Regions from separate parts of the Neptuniibacter sp. QD37_11 genome, predicted to be linked through region 1. Evidence: predicted binding sites of a transcription regulator. Region 1 holds the regulator's gene; each other region holds the start of a gene.
The links. The regulator PhoB, encoded in region 1, activates phosphate uptake and scavenging genes when phosphate is short. The targets are predictions, from matches to a motif close to TGTCATANNNNTGTCANA.
Positions count from the first base shown of each region.

Region 1 (5,404 bases):
AGGTTGTGAGATCTGTAAGCCTACTGCTGGTTCAATTTTGGCGTCTTGCTGGAATGAGCACATCATGGAAGAGCCATTGGTATCTCTACAAGATACTAACGATACCTTTATGGCGAACATGCAGAAGAACGGTACTTACTCCATCGTTCCTCGTGTTGCCGGCGGTGAGATCACACCAGACAAACTGATCGTGTTAGGTCAGGTTGCGAAGAAATATAACCTTTACACCAAAATCACCGGTGGTCAGCGTGTCGACCTATTCGGCGCTCAGCTACACGAACTACCGTTGATCTGGAAAGAACTCGTCGATGCTGGTTTCGAAACAGGTCACGCCTACGGTAAGTCCCTACGTACTGTGAAATCTTGTGTAGGTAGCACCTGGTGCCGCTACGGTGTCAATGACAGTGCTGGCATGGCGATCAAACTTGAGAACCGCTACAAAGGCTTGCGCTCACCTCACAAAATCAAATTTGCTGTATCAGGCTGTACCCGTGAATGTGCGGAAGCGCAGAGTAAAGATATCGGTGTAATTGCGACGGAAAACGGTTGGAACCTCTATGTTTGCGGTAACGGTGGTATGAAACCTCGTCACGCCGATCTATTTGCGACCGACCTAGATGACGAAACACTGGTTCGCTACATCGACCGTGTCCTAATGTTCTACGTGAAAACAGCGGACCGTCTACAGCGTACGTCGGTTTGGATGGATAACTTAGAAGGTGGTCTAGATTACCTTCGCGAAGTGGTAATCGATGACAAACTAGAGATTGCCGCAGAACTCGAATCACAAATGAGCCATGTAGTAGAGACCTATCAGTGTGAGTGGAAGTCGACACTAGAAGACGAAGAGAAACTAAAACGTTTCCGTACTTTCGTGAACACTGAAGAGCAGGCTGATCCGCAGATCGTTCATATCATGGAACGTGATCAGATCCGTCCAGCATAACTAGCGATTAGGAGATATTTATTATGACGACTGTTGATAGCAACGCTGAATGGATCGATCTGTGCAGCAAAAACGACCTTATCCCTCATTCTGGCGTCGCCGCTATGCATGAGGGCCAACAGATCGCACTGTTCTATATCCCAGAGTATGAAAACGAGATCTTTGCCGTAGGTAACAACGACCCGTTTAGCGGTTCTAACGTGCTATCTCGCGGTTTGATCGGCGATCTGCAAGGCGAGCCGATGGTGGCATCGCCTTTATACAAACAACACTTTTCACTTAGCTCAGGTGCCTGCATCGAAGAACCCGATGTCAGCGTACCAGTGTGGCCTGCTCGCTTTGTCGATGATCAGGTTCAAATCATGCTGTAATAACCGGTAGCTATAGATACAAGATGGAACGGTTGCACAGGGAAGTCAGTTTTTCCTCTCTACAGAGGAGAAAACTAGGGGGTAACCGCTCTCATCGCGAGTTAAGATTAACTCAGCGTTTCCAGCGACCAGCTGGAGAGGTAGAATGGCCGAAACCTTGTTAAGCAGAGCTTGATCATGGCTTCACCGAGCACCTCAACACCGATTTCGACCAAAGAAAAACTGATTGGTTACAGTCGCCTTATGCGCGTAGACAAGCCAATTGGGATCTATCTACTGCTTTGGCCAGCCTACTGGGCACTTTGGATTGCAGCCGAAGGTGTTCCAAGCTATGACATCCTTATTATCTTTACCCTTGGGGTTTTCCTAACCCGCTCGGCTGGTTGTGTCATCAATGACTTTGCTGACCGTAAAATTGATGGTCATGTAAAACGTACCGCACAGCGCCCTATTCCAGCAGGTATAGTGACCGCCAAAGAAGCCTTAGTGCTGTTTGCCGGATTGATGCTGATCGCGTTTATTGCCGTACTCTTTACCAATCTCACCACTATCCTGTTATCCGGTGGCGGCCTCTTACTCGCAGCTTGCTATCCGTTTATGAAGCGCTACACCCATCTACCGCAGGTGGTGCTAGGCGCTGCATTTGCGTGGGCGGTCCCTATGGCCTTTACCGCCGTAACTGAAACCGTTCCAGCTTATGCATGGCTTATCTACATAGCAACTCTGCTATGGACTGTAGCCTACGACACCATGTATGCCATGGTGGATCGCGATGATGACCTTAAGATCGGGGTCAAATCGACCGCTATTCTATTTGGCGATGCCGATAAAGTGATTATTGGTGTGCTTCAGGCCTCTACCCTACTGACATTTGTACTACTGGGAATGAAGTTACAACTGGGCTGGATCTACTATGTTGGCCTTGCTGTGGCAGGCGTTTTATTTGTCTATCAGCAACTATTGATTAGAGATCGCGAGCGCGATGCCTGCTTTAAGGCTTTCTTGAATAATCATTACGTTGGCCTTGCGATTTTTATTGGCCTTGCAGGCCATTATGCGGCCTTAGATTTACTGTAAAACGCCCCAAAATCAGCTACTTTTTAACTGTTTATGGTGAATTGTTACCGTTTGTCATATTTGTGTAACACTATTGTCTTCTAATATTGGCGTCGATAAATTGAGTTGAAAAGGGCAATTACGCATGTCTCTATCCAAACGCGTCCTGATTGTTGATGATGAGGCGCCAATTCGCGAAATGATCGCTGTTGCGCTAGAAATGGCTGGCTACGACTGCTTCGAAGCAAGCAATGCCACAGAAGCACACGGCCTGATCGTGGATGACAAGCCAGATATGGTTTTGTTGGACTGGATGATGCCAGGCATGAGCGGAATCGAATTTGCGCGCCGTCTGCGCAAAGATGAAACCACTGCCGATATCCCAATTATTATGCTCACGGCTAAAGCCGATGAAGATAATAAAATTAAAGGTCTAGAAACCGGTGTAGACGATTACATCACTAAGCCCTTTTCACCACGCGAACTTGTAGCCCGTCTCAAGACTGTACTGCGCCGTACAACGCCTAAAGGTATTGAAGAGCCAGTCACAGTGGACGGTCTAACCCTAGATCCTATTTCGCACCGCGTAACCTCTGATCAGTCACCAATCGAACTGGGCCCGACTGAATTTCGCCTACTGCAATTCTTTATGACACACCAAGATCGTGCCTACTCTCGTGGCCAACTACTGGACATGGTTTGGGGTGGTAACGTCTACGTTGAAGAACGTACTGTTGATGTTCATATCCGTCGTTTACGAAAAGCACTTGGCGAGCGTCATGACTATCTGGTACAAACTGTCAGAGGAACGGGTTACCGCTTCTCTGCCGATGTAGCCTGATTAGTTAGCAAGGAAAAGCCATGCACAAAAACCGCCACTCGATGTTTACCAGCTTATTGCTGGTGAGTGGATGCTCCTTTGCTTTGGGGCTATTAATTGGTTACCCAAGTTGGGCATTAGCATTAAGCCTATTTGTATGGGCCATCTTTCAGGCACGCCAATTCAATCGTTTGATGCAGTGGTTCCAATCCGAAGTGGAAGAGGAACCACCAGAGTGCACAGGCCATTGGGGTGAGCTTTTTGATGAGCTTTCACGCCTGCAGCGTGGTCGTCAAAAGCGCGAAGATCGCTTAAAAAGCATTATCTCGCGCTTTCAGGACTCTACTTCCGCCCTCTCCGATGCCATTATCATCATCGATAGACACCACAACTTAGAGTGGTGGAATGAGTCTGCTAACCATCTATTAGGGCTTAATCAGGAATCGGACCGCGGTATGCCGGTCATGAACCTTCTGCGTGATCCGCGTTTTGTTCGCTATTACAAACGCGGTCAATACAACGACTCGATTACTCTACCGTCACCGGCACACAGTGATATTCAGATTCAATTCCATATTACACGCTTTGGTGATGAAGACCGTCTGTTAGTCGCACGTGATGTCTCTCGTCTGATGCGTTTGGAACAAACACGACAAGACTTCGTTGCTAACGCTTCTCACGAGCTGCGTACACCGCTTACGGTGATCAGGGGGTACTTGGAGACCTTCTTGGACCAAGCTCTTCCAAAACCGTTGCTGCGCGGTCTGAGTTCTATGCAAAACCAAGCGCGCCGAATGGAAAACTTGGTTTCAGACCTATTGCTGCTTTCTCGCTTAGAAGCCAGTAATCAAGCATCGGACGAACACCCGATCCAGATCCGCAGTGTCCTGACTCATATTGTCGAAGATGCGGAGCAACTGGCGAAAACACTAGATAAAGATCATAAGATCACGCTCGATATCGACAACGCTTTTGACCTTAACGGCCAAGAGATTGAGCTACACAGTGCCTTTTCCAATCTAGTATTTAACGCCGTGCGTTACACCCCGGCGAACGGCAAGATTGAAGTTCGTTGGTGGACCGACGAACAAGGCGGCCACTTCTCGGTGACAGACACAGGTCCGGGTATTGAGGCGATGCACTTGCCACGTCTAACCGAGCGTTTCTATCGTGTGGATGAGAGTCGTTCTTCTGCCAGTGGCGGCACCGGCCTTGGCTTAGCCATTGTGAAGCACGTGCTGGCGCGTCACGGTGGCCAGCTAACGATTAAGAGTAAGCTAGGGAAAGGCAGCACCTTTGCCTGCCATTTCCCAACAGAGATGATCGCACCGTCTCATGTGGAAGATGAACACTCCGCTTAAACTTATTTTGAAGAGATAAAACAAAACGGCCTGCTCAAAGCAGGCCGTTTTTTTATTTACGATTCCAGACGTTTTTGGTCCAGATCGATCTCACTTGTTGAGTGGGCCTCGACCCAGTAGATGGTTGCACCAACTACCGCAGCAGGCATAAGGATCAAGTTCAATAATGGCACCAACATGCCAAGTTGAATCAAGCCACCAAAACCGATTGACGTTAGGCGATCAGATTTCAACATCAGCTTCATATTCTTGAAGCTAACTTTGTTGTTATCCATCGGATAGTCGCAGTACTGAATCGCCATCATCCAAGCGCCGAACAAGATCCACAAGAAAGGCGAGATCAGGTTAATCACCGGAATAAACGACAACACCAACAGAAACAAAACACGCGGCAGGTAATAGGCAAGCTTAGAAAGCTCGCGGCCAATCGCTCTTGGGATCAGCGCTATCACCTCTTTCCAACCATCGTCAGTGACGACATCACCGCGTAGACGCTTCTCCACCTTCTCAGATAGGAAGCCATTAAACGGCGCAGCAATGATATTGGCGACTATAGAGAAGCCGTAATAAACAAAGACAATTACTAACAAGGCCATCACTGGCCATAAAACGTAGTGCAGGAACTGCAACCACTCCCAATCAGGTAGAAACGTTGTAATTAAGCTATCGACCCAAGCGCCAAAGTTACTAAACAATAACCAAATCGCGGTTACAAACAGCACAATATTGGTTAGTAGTGGGACAAGTACAAAGGGACGAATCTCCGGGTCTGGCAACATCTGCAAGCCCCGTAAAACATAGCTTCCACCTCTTACTGGATTTCCTTTCATAATTACCTTTTAGTAAGTTA
Region 1 covers NZ_CP180552.1:3,523,816-3,529,219, forward strand. Annotated here, with positions in the region: gene nirB (nitrite reductase large subunit NirB) at 1-946, shown strand, start outside; gene nirD (nitrite reductase small subunit NirD) at 970-1,317, shown strand; gene ubiA (4-hydroxybenzoate octaprenyltransferase) at 1,495-2,394, shown strand; gene phoB (phosphate regulon transcriptional regulator PhoB) at 2,519-3,214, shown strand; gene phoR (phosphate regulon sensor histidine kinase PhoR) at 3,235-4,554, shown strand; gene cysZ (sulfate transporter CysZ) at 4,611-5,384, opposite strand; gene ACMXYT_RS16680 (hypothetical protein) at 5,394-5,404, opposite strand, start outside.

Region 2 (5,404 bases), 1.5 Mb from region 1:
TCAAATGGTCAGCTTTAGACGAGAGTTTGGCTTATTTGATTTCGATATAGGTATTGGTCTCCATACGGGCGAGGTCGTTGTTGGGGCAATAGGTACCCAAAGTCGCTACGATTACACTGCTATTGGTGATGCTGTAAACGTAGCTAGTCGCATCGAAGGGCTGACTAAAGAAACAGGTCGAAGGATTTTGGTTTCTGAAGAAACTCGACAGGCATGTGGGGATGCTTTTGACTTCGAGCTGATTGGTGACTATAAGGTTAAAGGCCGGGAAAAATTGGTAACCGTCTATCAGCCAAGGAGGTTGAGTGATGAACCTTAAATTACTAATTATCGGTCTTCCATTTATGAGCTCCACTTGGGCGACTGCTCAAACTGCCTACACAGTCAGAGATATCCCTGTCTACCAAACTCCCTCAATTTCTAGCACTGTCGTTACGAAACTCTCTGAAAAATCCTCTGTAAATATTCTGCGACGAAGCGGTGGTTGGTACGAAGTACGAACGGGTAATACTGACTCTGGTTGGGTGAAAATGATAAACCTTCGATATGTGAGTAATCCTAGCACGCAACAAGTTGCGGGCAATATGCAGTACCGCTCAAAAACAACGTTGACTACCGGTGTTAGAGGGCTGGATGAAGGCGGGATTATATCGAGTGGGTCAGGTGTCTCCCTTAGCAAAGTAAAAGGTTATAAAGTGAGTGCAGATGCGGCTACCAAGTTTGCACGGGAAGGGGGATTGAAAGCACGAAGCATGAATTATGTGGAGTAGCTTATGTCTATATTGAAAATAAACGCTATCAAAGGGGTTGTTGCTGGTTTTCTTTTGCTGGGTTTAAGCGGCTGTCAGGTCAATAACATCAATCTGACCCCATTAATGGAAGCAGGAAAAAAATCGACCGATCTATTTGAGAAAAGCTTGGCTGAAGAAGTTGAGATCGGTGAGGAAGTGAGTGTTGTTCTGCTTCAAAAAGCCTCCATATATAACGTCCGAGATGTTCAAAAGTATGTGAATTCAGTGGGAATGTGGCTCGCTCAACAAACTGAACGATCTGATATCCCTTGGACCTTTTCAGTGTTACGAGATGATAGTTTTAATGCTTTCGCCACGCCCGGTGGATTTATCTATATTACAACGGGGACTTTAGAGCAGTTGGAGAGCGAAGCTGAGCTTGCAGGTGTGCTAGCTCATGAAATTGCACATGTGGTTCAAAAGCACCATCTCCGTGCTATTCAGAAGGAAGCTAAGATTGGTATTGCAGCAGATCTTGCTCGGTTCTTGCGTGACAGTCAAAGCGATTCAGATAGCAGTGGAGCTACGGTATTTGGTGACCACTCAGTTGAAAATAAACTGCTGAATACCATTCAGGATGTTTACAGTGATGGTTTAGCTCGAAGTGATGAATTAGAAGCGGATAAGATGGGCATGGTGATCGCAGCCAGAGCTGGCTATGATTCCATGGCTTATATCGCTGTATTGCAAAAGATAGATGCTCAACAGGATGATAGTTCGTTTTGGCAGGCTTTTAGTAAGCGCCACCCAAGCGCTGAAGATCGTTTGTCAGAACTGCACAAGTTAGCGGATAAGATGACTTATATAGAAGGTAAAGAGCTTAATAATCGTTATTCCAAAATGATAAAGTAGATGTACATGGGATATCGGAATAAATGTAATGGATCTTTCCAATAAAGAGTCTTTTCTAATCAGCGTGTGTGGGCCTGATCGAATAGATGTTGTGCTTAAGCAGTGGCAGCAACTTACATTGTATCTGCCTATTCACCATGCTAAGCCATTTGGTATGCCTATTCCTGAACATCTTGAAAATCAGCTCCGTCACACGCTTGAGAAATGTATTGAAAGAGATGATGCAATGGTATTTATAGCTGAGGGCGAAAAGGTTTATGGGACCATTGCCGTCATTCTGAATCAGCAAACAGCTTATACTCAGCCTAATAGCAGTGTTTTGTTTAATTTATGGGTCGAACCTGATCAGCGTAGAAAAGGGATAGGGCAAGCATTGGTCGCGGATGCTAAACAGTGGCTTAAAGCTCAAGGGGTGACCTCTGTTCAGGCTGGATGGCATCCCGGAAATCCTGAAGCTGATCGTTTTTGGTTGAAACAAGGATTTTCACCTTACGAAACGATTGGCTCTGCATTTTTATAGTTAAGTAATCATTATTAATAAACTTTTCCCCGCACATTTCTATTTTTAAGGAATTAAATGAGCAAAGCACAGCAAAAATGGGATCAAAGATACTTGGCGAAAAGCCAAGGCCTAGAATCGGAGCCTGTTGCACCAGAATATCTACAACGTCAGTGGCGTTTTTTAAAAACAGGTCGTGTATTAGATCTGGCAGCAGGAGATGGGGCTGCCTCTATCTTTCTGGCCAAACAAGGCTTTAGCCCGGTAGCAACAGATATATCTCAAGTAGGTTTGGATCGTTTGTCTGAGGCTATGACTAAGTTGGGCTTGGAAGTGGAAACTGCTCAATTGGATCTAGAAGAGGAATCGGTGGATCTGTCAGGTCTGGGGTTGTTCGATTCGATTGTTATCTCCAGATATAAACCGGCTGATGGATTATGGGAGCAGCTGCTTGCTCTATTGAAGCCTGAAGGTACTTTATTAATGACTACGTTCAATCTGTTCCAGCATGAACGTACCGGTTTTTCTAAGCGGTTCTGTTTAAGAGAAAACGAACTTTTAGATCATTGTGCTGAATTAGCTTTAGTAGATTTTGAATCTGATCGTAACCAATCGGGGATGGATTCTTATATTTTTAAAAAAAGAAACTAAGAAATAGATCTAAAATAAACCTTGCTATCAGTATGTATATACATTGTGATGCAATGAATTTACAAGGCATATTCGCAGTACATCGCTTGTCTGCCTTGGATCAAATATTTCAGTTTTTTTACCGAAAAATTACTGTTTTGTAACAAAACTGTAATTACTCTAGGAAATAATTCCGTCATAATTCGCGCGCCTGAACACAGGTGTGTTCAATTTTTTTCAGACTTTTAAGGTGCGTTGTATGGTAGCAACCAGTACCCCATTCTTGCAGATGTTTGCACGTTCACCGTTCAAACCTATGCAGGATCACATTGCAAAAGCGCAAGAATGTGCCGTTGAGCTTATTCCATTCATTGAAGCAGTCATCGCTGAAGACTGGAATGAAGCAGAGAAAGTACAAGCACGTATCGCTGTTTTAGAAGGCGAAGCAGATGCAATGAAGAAAGAGATTCGCCAGAATCTGCCTAAAAGTATTTTCCTTCCAGTTCCTCGTACGGATCTTCTAGAAGTTGTTCGTATGCAGGATAAGATTGCAAATCGCGCTAAAGATATCGCAGGCATCATGCTTGGCCGTCAAATGAAAGTGCCAACTGAGATGCAGCAAGATATGAAAGATTATGTTCGTGTCGCTTTGCAAACGTCTGAGCAGGCTTTAACTGCGCTTAAAGAACTGGACGAATTGGTAAATAGCGGTTTTGGTGGCCACGAGATTGATGTCATCGAAAAAATGCTAGAAAAATTGGATGCCCTAGAGCACAACACGGATGAACACGAACGTGCTATTCGCCTAAAACTATTTAGCATCGAGAAAGAGCTTCCACCGGTAGATGTAATTTTCCTCTATCAGGTTATTAGTTCGATCGGTGACCTGGCTGATCGCGCACAACAGGTTGGTAGTCGTTTACAGCTATTAGTTGCTCGTTAATTCATTCGGTAAGTTAAGATGGAAATCATTTCTCAGTACGGCCATATTCTTGTCATTTTGGCATGTGTCTTCGGCTTCTTTATGGCTTGGGGTGTTGGTGCAAACGATGTTGCCAATGCCATGGGTACTTCAGTTGGTTCAAAGGCGCTGACCTTGAAGCAAGCGATCATGATCGCTATTGTCTTCGAATTTATGGGAGCTTATCTTGCGGGTGGTGCTGTAACAGCGACAATCCGTAAAGGTATCATCGACCCAGCTATTTTGTCTGGAACGCCTGATTTACTTGTTTTTGGTATGCTGTCTGCACTTTTGGCAGCTGGTATCTGGTTATTAGTGGCGACACATTTTGGCTGGCCTGTATCTACAACGCACTCTATCGTTGGTGCGATTGTGGGTTTTGCGGCAGTTGGCATATCTGTTGATGCGGTCAACTGGGGTAAAGTAACTAAGATTGTTGCAAGTTGGGTAGTATCGCCAGTAACAGCTGGGCTCATAGCCTTCTTCTTATTTAGAAGTGTGCAGAAGTTGATACTGGATACTGACAATCCTTTTGCCAACGCTAAGAAATACATTCCAGGTTACATCTTCCTAGTGGGCTTCATGGTTTCCATGGTGACGTTCACTAAAGGCCTTAAACACGTCGGTTTAGATCTTAGCTGGGGGCAAAGTGCACTAGCATCTATAGCTATTGCGGTTGTGATTATGGTGATTGGTATGCAGATGCAAAAGCGTATCACACCTGACCCAGATGCTGATCGTGACCATCACTTTACTAGTGTTGAAAAACTGTTTGGTATTTTGATGATGTTCACTGCCTGTGCAATGGCATTTGCTCATGGTTCAAATGACGTAGCAAACGCTGTAGGTCCTGTAGCTGCAATCGTAGGGGTTGTATCAGCCGGTGGTGAGGTTGTTCAAAAATCAGCTATGCCAGTTTGGATCTTACTACTTGGCGGCGGCGGTATCGTTGCTGGTCTAGTTATGTACGGCCACAAGGTAATCGCAACAGTAGGTAACAACATTACTGAACTTACACCAAGCCGTGGTTTCGCTGCGACACTAGCTGCTGCAACAACAGTTGTATTTGCGTCGGGTACTGGTTTGCCAATATCCACTACTCACACGTTGGTAGGTGCTGTATTGGGTGTAGGTCTTGCGCGTGGTATGGCTGCACTTAATCTGCGCATCGTAGGTACGATATTTGTATCTTGGGTAGTAACTCTGCCTGCAGGTGCCGGTCTAGCAATCATCTTTTTCTTCATGTTTAAAGGTATGTTTACCTAAACGTGGAAGTGCTTTGAGTAGAAAAGCCCTGTATTCGCGAGAATACGGGGCTTTTTTCTGTCTAAAACAATTAAATGATCACAAATCCATCATAATGATGTAAAATTTGGGCCCAATTTTTTGCTTTGGGAGTAAATCCCTAAGCTAGAACCAGAAATATCCGGAAAGAAGATGCATACAGTTGAGAAGATCGGCGGCACTTCCATGAGCCGCTTTGAGGAATTGATGGACACCATTTTGGTGGGTAAGCGCACCACACCAGAGGAACTGTATAACCGAATTTTTGTTGTGTCAGCTTATGGCGGTATTACCAACTATCTTCTTGAGCACAAAAAAACCGGTGAGCCTGGTGTTTATGCACGTTTTGCGAATGCTGAAAGCGAGCAGGCGTGGATCGATGAGTTG
Region 2 covers NZ_CP180552.1:1,479,509-1,484,912, forward strand. Annotated here, with positions in the region: gene ACMXYT_RS06670 (CHASE2 domain-containing protein) at 1-319, shown strand, start outside; gene ACMXYT_RS06675 (SH3 domain-containing protein) at 309-770, shown strand; gene ACMXYT_RS06680 (M48 family metalloprotease) at 774-1,643, shown strand; gene ACMXYT_RS06685 (GNAT family N-acetyltransferase) at 1,672-2,163, shown strand; gene ACMXYT_RS06690 (class I SAM-dependent methyltransferase) at 2,221-2,793, shown strand; gene ACMXYT_RS06695 (TIGR00153 family protein) at 3,032-3,715, shown strand; gene ACMXYT_RS06700 (inorganic phosphate transporter) at 3,734-4,999, shown strand; gene ACMXYT_RS06705 (aspartate kinase) at 5,171-5,404, shown strand, end outside.
Region 2: a site for PhoB is predicted at 2,932-2,949, ahead of ACMXYT_RS06695 (TIGR00153 family protein). Genes of this name have one in related genera too.

Region 3 (5,404 bases), 620 kb from region 1:
GTTCAAATTTACCGGGTGCACTCGCATAGGCCCCCGTAAAAGCCCCTTTCTCATGACCAAACAAGGTGGCTTCAAGCATATTTTCAGGGATTGCCGCACAGTTAATTGCAATAAATGGTTTTTTAGCCCGCGAAGAGTGATTATGGATATATTGAGCCAACACCTCTTTACCCGTACCGGACTCTCCAGAGATCAGTACAGTAGAATCTGATGCAGCAACACGACGCGCCAACTGCAGCAATTGCTGACTGCTAGGCTCTTCAGCAATTGGCTGCTCCATCTCACTTGTGACCGTTTCCCCTACCGCAAATCTGCGCACTGACGAGATTAAGGCTTCGGAATCAAACGGCTTCATTAAGTAATCGACAGCACCGGCTTTGATGGCCTCTACCGCTTTGCTTACTTGCCCAAAAGCAGTAATCAACATGACCGGCAATGCAGGGTAAGTTTCGTGAATCTTATCTAACAACTGATGCCCATCCATACCCGGCATATTGACATCGGTTACTACCATAGCCACCTGCTGACGCGTCAAAATATCCAAAGCTGTTTCAGCATCCTCTGCTTCCAGATATTCAAAACCCGCCAATTCCAATGTATCGCAAAGTGCTTCGCGTAACTCGTTATCGTCTTCAACTATTAATATACGATTAGCCATTGCAGATCTTTTAACCCTCATCCGAAGCAGACGTTATAGCCGGCAAAATTAGACTGGCAACTGTTCCCTGACCCGGCAGAGAATTAAGTAAAAATTGACCATGATGAGCATGCGCTACAACTTGAGCTACAGCTAAGCCCAATCCTGTACCATGGGATTTGGTGGTATAAAATGGTTCGAGCGCACGCTTCAATTCATCTGCGTCCATTCCTGGCCCTTGGTCAATTACATCAATGCGCAATTTTCCCTCCTGATCAGCAACACGAACCATCAACTCAGCCCCTTTACCGCAAGCTTGCAAAGCATTCTCAATCAAATTACTACAAACACCTAAAAGGGCTTCTTTATTACACTGCAAATTATATTCGGGCACAGTGTTCACACAGTCACAATCAGCATCGTAGTTTACTAATGGCACATCAAGCATATCTTCTAGTTCAGCCATCAGTGCTTTAGAGCTTACCTGCTCATCCAAGCGCATTTCACCACGCGCAAAAATTAACATATCCCTAACTTGCTGCTCTAAATTAGTCAGGCGAGATTTGGCTTTAGAGGCAAATTTCTGACGCTGTTCTTGTAATAGATCAGGGCGATTCAGATGATCAACATAGAGCAAGGCCGCCGAAAGAGGCGTTCGAATCTGATGAGCAAGCGACGCCATCATCCGCCCCATTTCAGATAGACGCTGATAATGAGAAAGACGGCCCTGAAGGAGACGAGTTTCAGTCTGATCCGTCAAAACCACTAACTGACCCGGTTCGTTATCCATCGCTCGCGTCATCAAACTAACTTTACGACCATCTTTTAATGAGACTTCATGACCATCATCATTTTGAGGAGCAAAGCTACGTTCAATTATCTTAAACCACGGCTGTCCTTTGATAGGAGAACCCAACAAGTTCTCGGCTACCGAATTAACTTCAGAAATCACCCCGGAACCATCAATAATAACGACACCAACAGGCATCACGGATAATAGATGTTGAAAGCGATCATTCAGCTGTTGGCTATTCTGGCTTTTAGTTGCTTCAAGTTGAGCCAATTTTGCTTTACTAGCAGACAGTTCACTCTCTAATTGCTCTATGCGCTGTAGATAATCTTGTTCACTAGACATATTACTTACGCTGCATCCCATATTTACGCATTTTCTCTACCAAAGTAGTCCGTCGGATATTTAACGTCTCCGCAGCTCGCGCAACCACATTGTCATTTACAGCAAGCGCTTGTTCCAATAACCGCTGCTCGATCGTTTCCAAATGCTTTTTAAGATCAATACCTTCATCTGGAAGCTTATCCAGTTCCAAAGTGTGAGGGATGCCAACTCCTTCTACTGAAACAGCATTTTCGGCTTGCTCATATAATTCAGGATTTGGCTCAGGAACATTCTGGAATTTAGATGGCAGCTCAGAAACACCAACCACGCCGTTCGGGTAAAGGATCGCCATACGCTCAATTAAGTTGGAAAGCTCGCGCACATTGCCTGGCCAAGGATGCAATTGCAGAGAGATGATCGCGCTATTTTGAAAACGCACCGAATCCAAACCTTGCTCAGGAAGACGACGCGACAACTCTTCCAAAAGCAGATGCAGATCACCTACTCGCTCCCTAAGCGGAGGCATTTCTATAGGAAAAACATTCAAACGGTAATACAAATCTTCCCTAAACTCGCCCGTTTCGATCATCTCTTCCAAGTTTTTATGCGTAGCAGCGATCACTCGAATATCAGCGTCTAAGGTTTTGGTTCCACCAATACGCTCAAACTTTCGCTCCTGCAGTACTCGAAGTAACTTAACCTGCATAGGCAACGGCATATCGCCGACTTCATCAAGGAATAGCGTACCACCTTGAGCCAGTTCAAAACGTCCAGGCCGGCTAGATACAGCTCCAGTAAATGCGCCTTTTTCGTGACCAAACAACTCACTCTCAAGAAGGTCAGCAGGAATTGCCCCACAGTTAATTGGAACAAATGGTCCATCTTTGCGCACAGAGTGATCATGCAGGCTTCGAGCAACAACCTCTTTGCCTGTGCCAGACTCACCAGTAATCAATACATTTACATCTCTTCCAGCCACTTGAGACATCGCTCGCCTGACTTGCAACATTGGCTGGCTGACACCCACCAATCCAGAGAAAAGGTCTACTTGTCCAAGTGATGCATCACCCGCTTGCAAGCTAAACAACTGCGCTCGATGCAAACAATCTAACAACTGCTGATAATTAAACGGAACAGAAAGCTGTCCAACCACACATTGACGCAAGGAATCGGGCAGTTCTGCAACCTCTGACCACTCGTCCAACGTCACAACAGCAATAGAGTCAAACTTATCTTGAAGATCTTTAACAAGCTTTTCTAAAGAGATAGGTAGCTGACTTTGACCTAGCAGCACTAAACTGACCTGAGCTTGATCAATATCACTACTTGATTGAAACCAATCAACAAAACCGCAAAATTCACACGGTTGATCGAGAAAAGAAAAAGCGGAACTCAAAAGCCCCCGCCGACTTAGATCATCATCTATGACTAAAACCGAAGACATGCCTAACCATTATTAAAAGCTACTTGTTAATAATGGTAATAATTAACCCCTGACGAAAAAAATGTCAATAAAATGTCACAAAGATAAAAGCAAAACGCTTCAGTTATTTTTTTGACACAAAAGACACCCATGAACAAAAAAGGCCGCATCTCTGCGACCTTTTTTGTAATTACCAACAGCATTACTACTTAACTTTCACCTATTTGAATATCATTCGGCATCTCAGACCACCCCTGTCTGATTTCCAGCATTAGATTCATCACTTCCTGGACCTTTTCAGCATTATTCTCTCGATTAGCTTGCATAACAGAGCGCAACATATAGTCATAAAGTCCATCTAAATTTGCAGCAACCTCTCCCCCCTCTTCAAGGTCAAGACTTCCGCGGAGACCTACTATAATCTCGGAGGCCTTATTAAGATGCTGAGTTCTGTCTTCAATACTATCTCGCTCTATTGCTCCCTTTGCCTTTGCGAGCGCCCCCATGGCACCATCGAACAACATAGAAATTAGCTTGTGAGGACTTGCAGTTTCTATAGTCGCACGCAGATCAACACTTTGATACTGCTTAAGGGCATTTAAATTAACAGCCATGCAAACACCTTAAAAATTAGTTTAAGTACACTTTATTATACTGAATAGTCGGCACAAAGAGAGCTTCCTTTAATGATCTTGCGTCTGATAAGCTACAATTCATTAGACCTTTTATTCCGTAAGCCATTCAAATCAGGGCTAAAATATTCATTAATGCAGAAATATGGTCGATATAAATATTAAGTATTCATTTGGATAGACAACATAATGTTCGATGATCAATCAATACTCATTACTGGTGGAACAGGCTCATTCGGCAGAAAGTACACAGAAACTCTTCTAAGCCGATTCAAGCCCAAAAAAATCATTATCTATTCAAGGGACGAGCTTAAACAATTTGAAATGCAGCAAGAGTTCAATGCCCCGTGCATGCGTTATTTTATAGGTGACGTCCGCGACAAGGAAAGATTGAGGCAAGCAATGCAGAATGTAGACTATGTCATTCACGCAGCTGCTTTAAAACAAGTACCAGCCGCTGAATACAATCCAACAGAGTGCATCAGAACCAACATCCACGGCGCAGAAAATGTTATTCGTGCTGCTTTAGAAAATGACGTTAAAAAAGTTATTGCCTTATCCACTGATAAGGCAGCAAACCCCATCAACCTTTACGGGGCAACAAAACTAGCTTCTGACAAATTATTTGTAGCAGCAAACAATATGGCCGGCGGGCATCCTACTCGATTTAGTGTTGTGCGCTATGGTAATGTAGTAGGTTCACGGGGATCTGTCGTTCCTTTCTTCAAAAAACTTATTGAAGATGACAACAAAACACTACCTATTACTGATGCAGACATGACGCGCTTCTGGATCACTCTACAAGATGGCGTAGATTTTGTTCTAACAAACTTTGCAAGAATGAGTGGCGGTGAAATTTTTGTGCCAAAAATACCGTCCGTACGCATCACCGATTTAGCCAAAGCTATGGCACCGAACCTTAAACAAGAGATCATTGGTATTCGCCCTGGCGAAAAGGTCCATGAAATCATGTGCCCTTCTGATGACTCGCATCTCACACTTCAGTTTGACGACCATTTCGTTCTTCGCCCCTCAATTATTCTTAATGATGTCAACAATGACTTCTCGACCAATAACCTTGGAGAGGTCGGCACCCCTGTATCCCAAGGCTTTGAGTACAATTCAGGCACTAATGAAGAATTTCTGAGCATAAAGGAAATCCAAGACCTCAATAAAAAGCTGGGCTTCTAATCAATGATTCCTTATGGCACACAAGATATTACACAAGAAGATATTGAAGCCGTAACCAAAACTCTCAAGTCAGCTTTTTTGACTCAAGGCCCGAAAGTTTCTGAATTTGAAAGCTCAATAGCGAATTATTGCGGTAGCTCCCACGCTATAGCCACAAACAGCGCGACCTCCGCACTGCATATTGCTTGCCTTGCTCTAGGCCTATCTAAAGGAGATCATCTATGGACTTCCCCAAACTCCTTTGTAGCCAGTGCTAATTGCGGTCTATATTGTGGTGCAAGTGTTGATTTTGTCGATATTGAACTGACACATTTCAATTTATGCCCAGACGCACTCAGACAAAAATTGATCGAAGCCGAAAAACTCAATCAGCTCCCTAAAATTTTGGTCGTTGTCGATTTTGCAGG
Region 3 covers NZ_CP180552.1:565,605-571,008, reverse strand. Annotated here, with positions in the region: gene ACMXYT_RS02430 (sigma-54-dependent transcriptional regulator) at 1-658, opposite strand, end outside; gene ACMXYT_RS02425 (sensor histidine kinase) at 669-1,772, opposite strand; gene ACMXYT_RS02420 (sigma-54 dependent transcriptional regulator) at 1,774-3,195, opposite strand; gene fliS (flagellar export chaperone FliS) at 3,384-3,788, opposite strand; gene pseB (UDP-N-acetylglucosamine 4,6-dehydratase (inverting)) at 3,996-4,997, shown strand; gene pseC (UDP-4-amino-4,6-dideoxy-N-acetyl-beta-L-altrosamine transaminase) at 5,001-5,404, shown strand, end outside.
Region 3: a site for PhoB is predicted at 3,258-3,275, ahead of ACMXYT_RS02420 (sigma-54 dependent transcriptional regulator). Genes of this name have one in related genera too.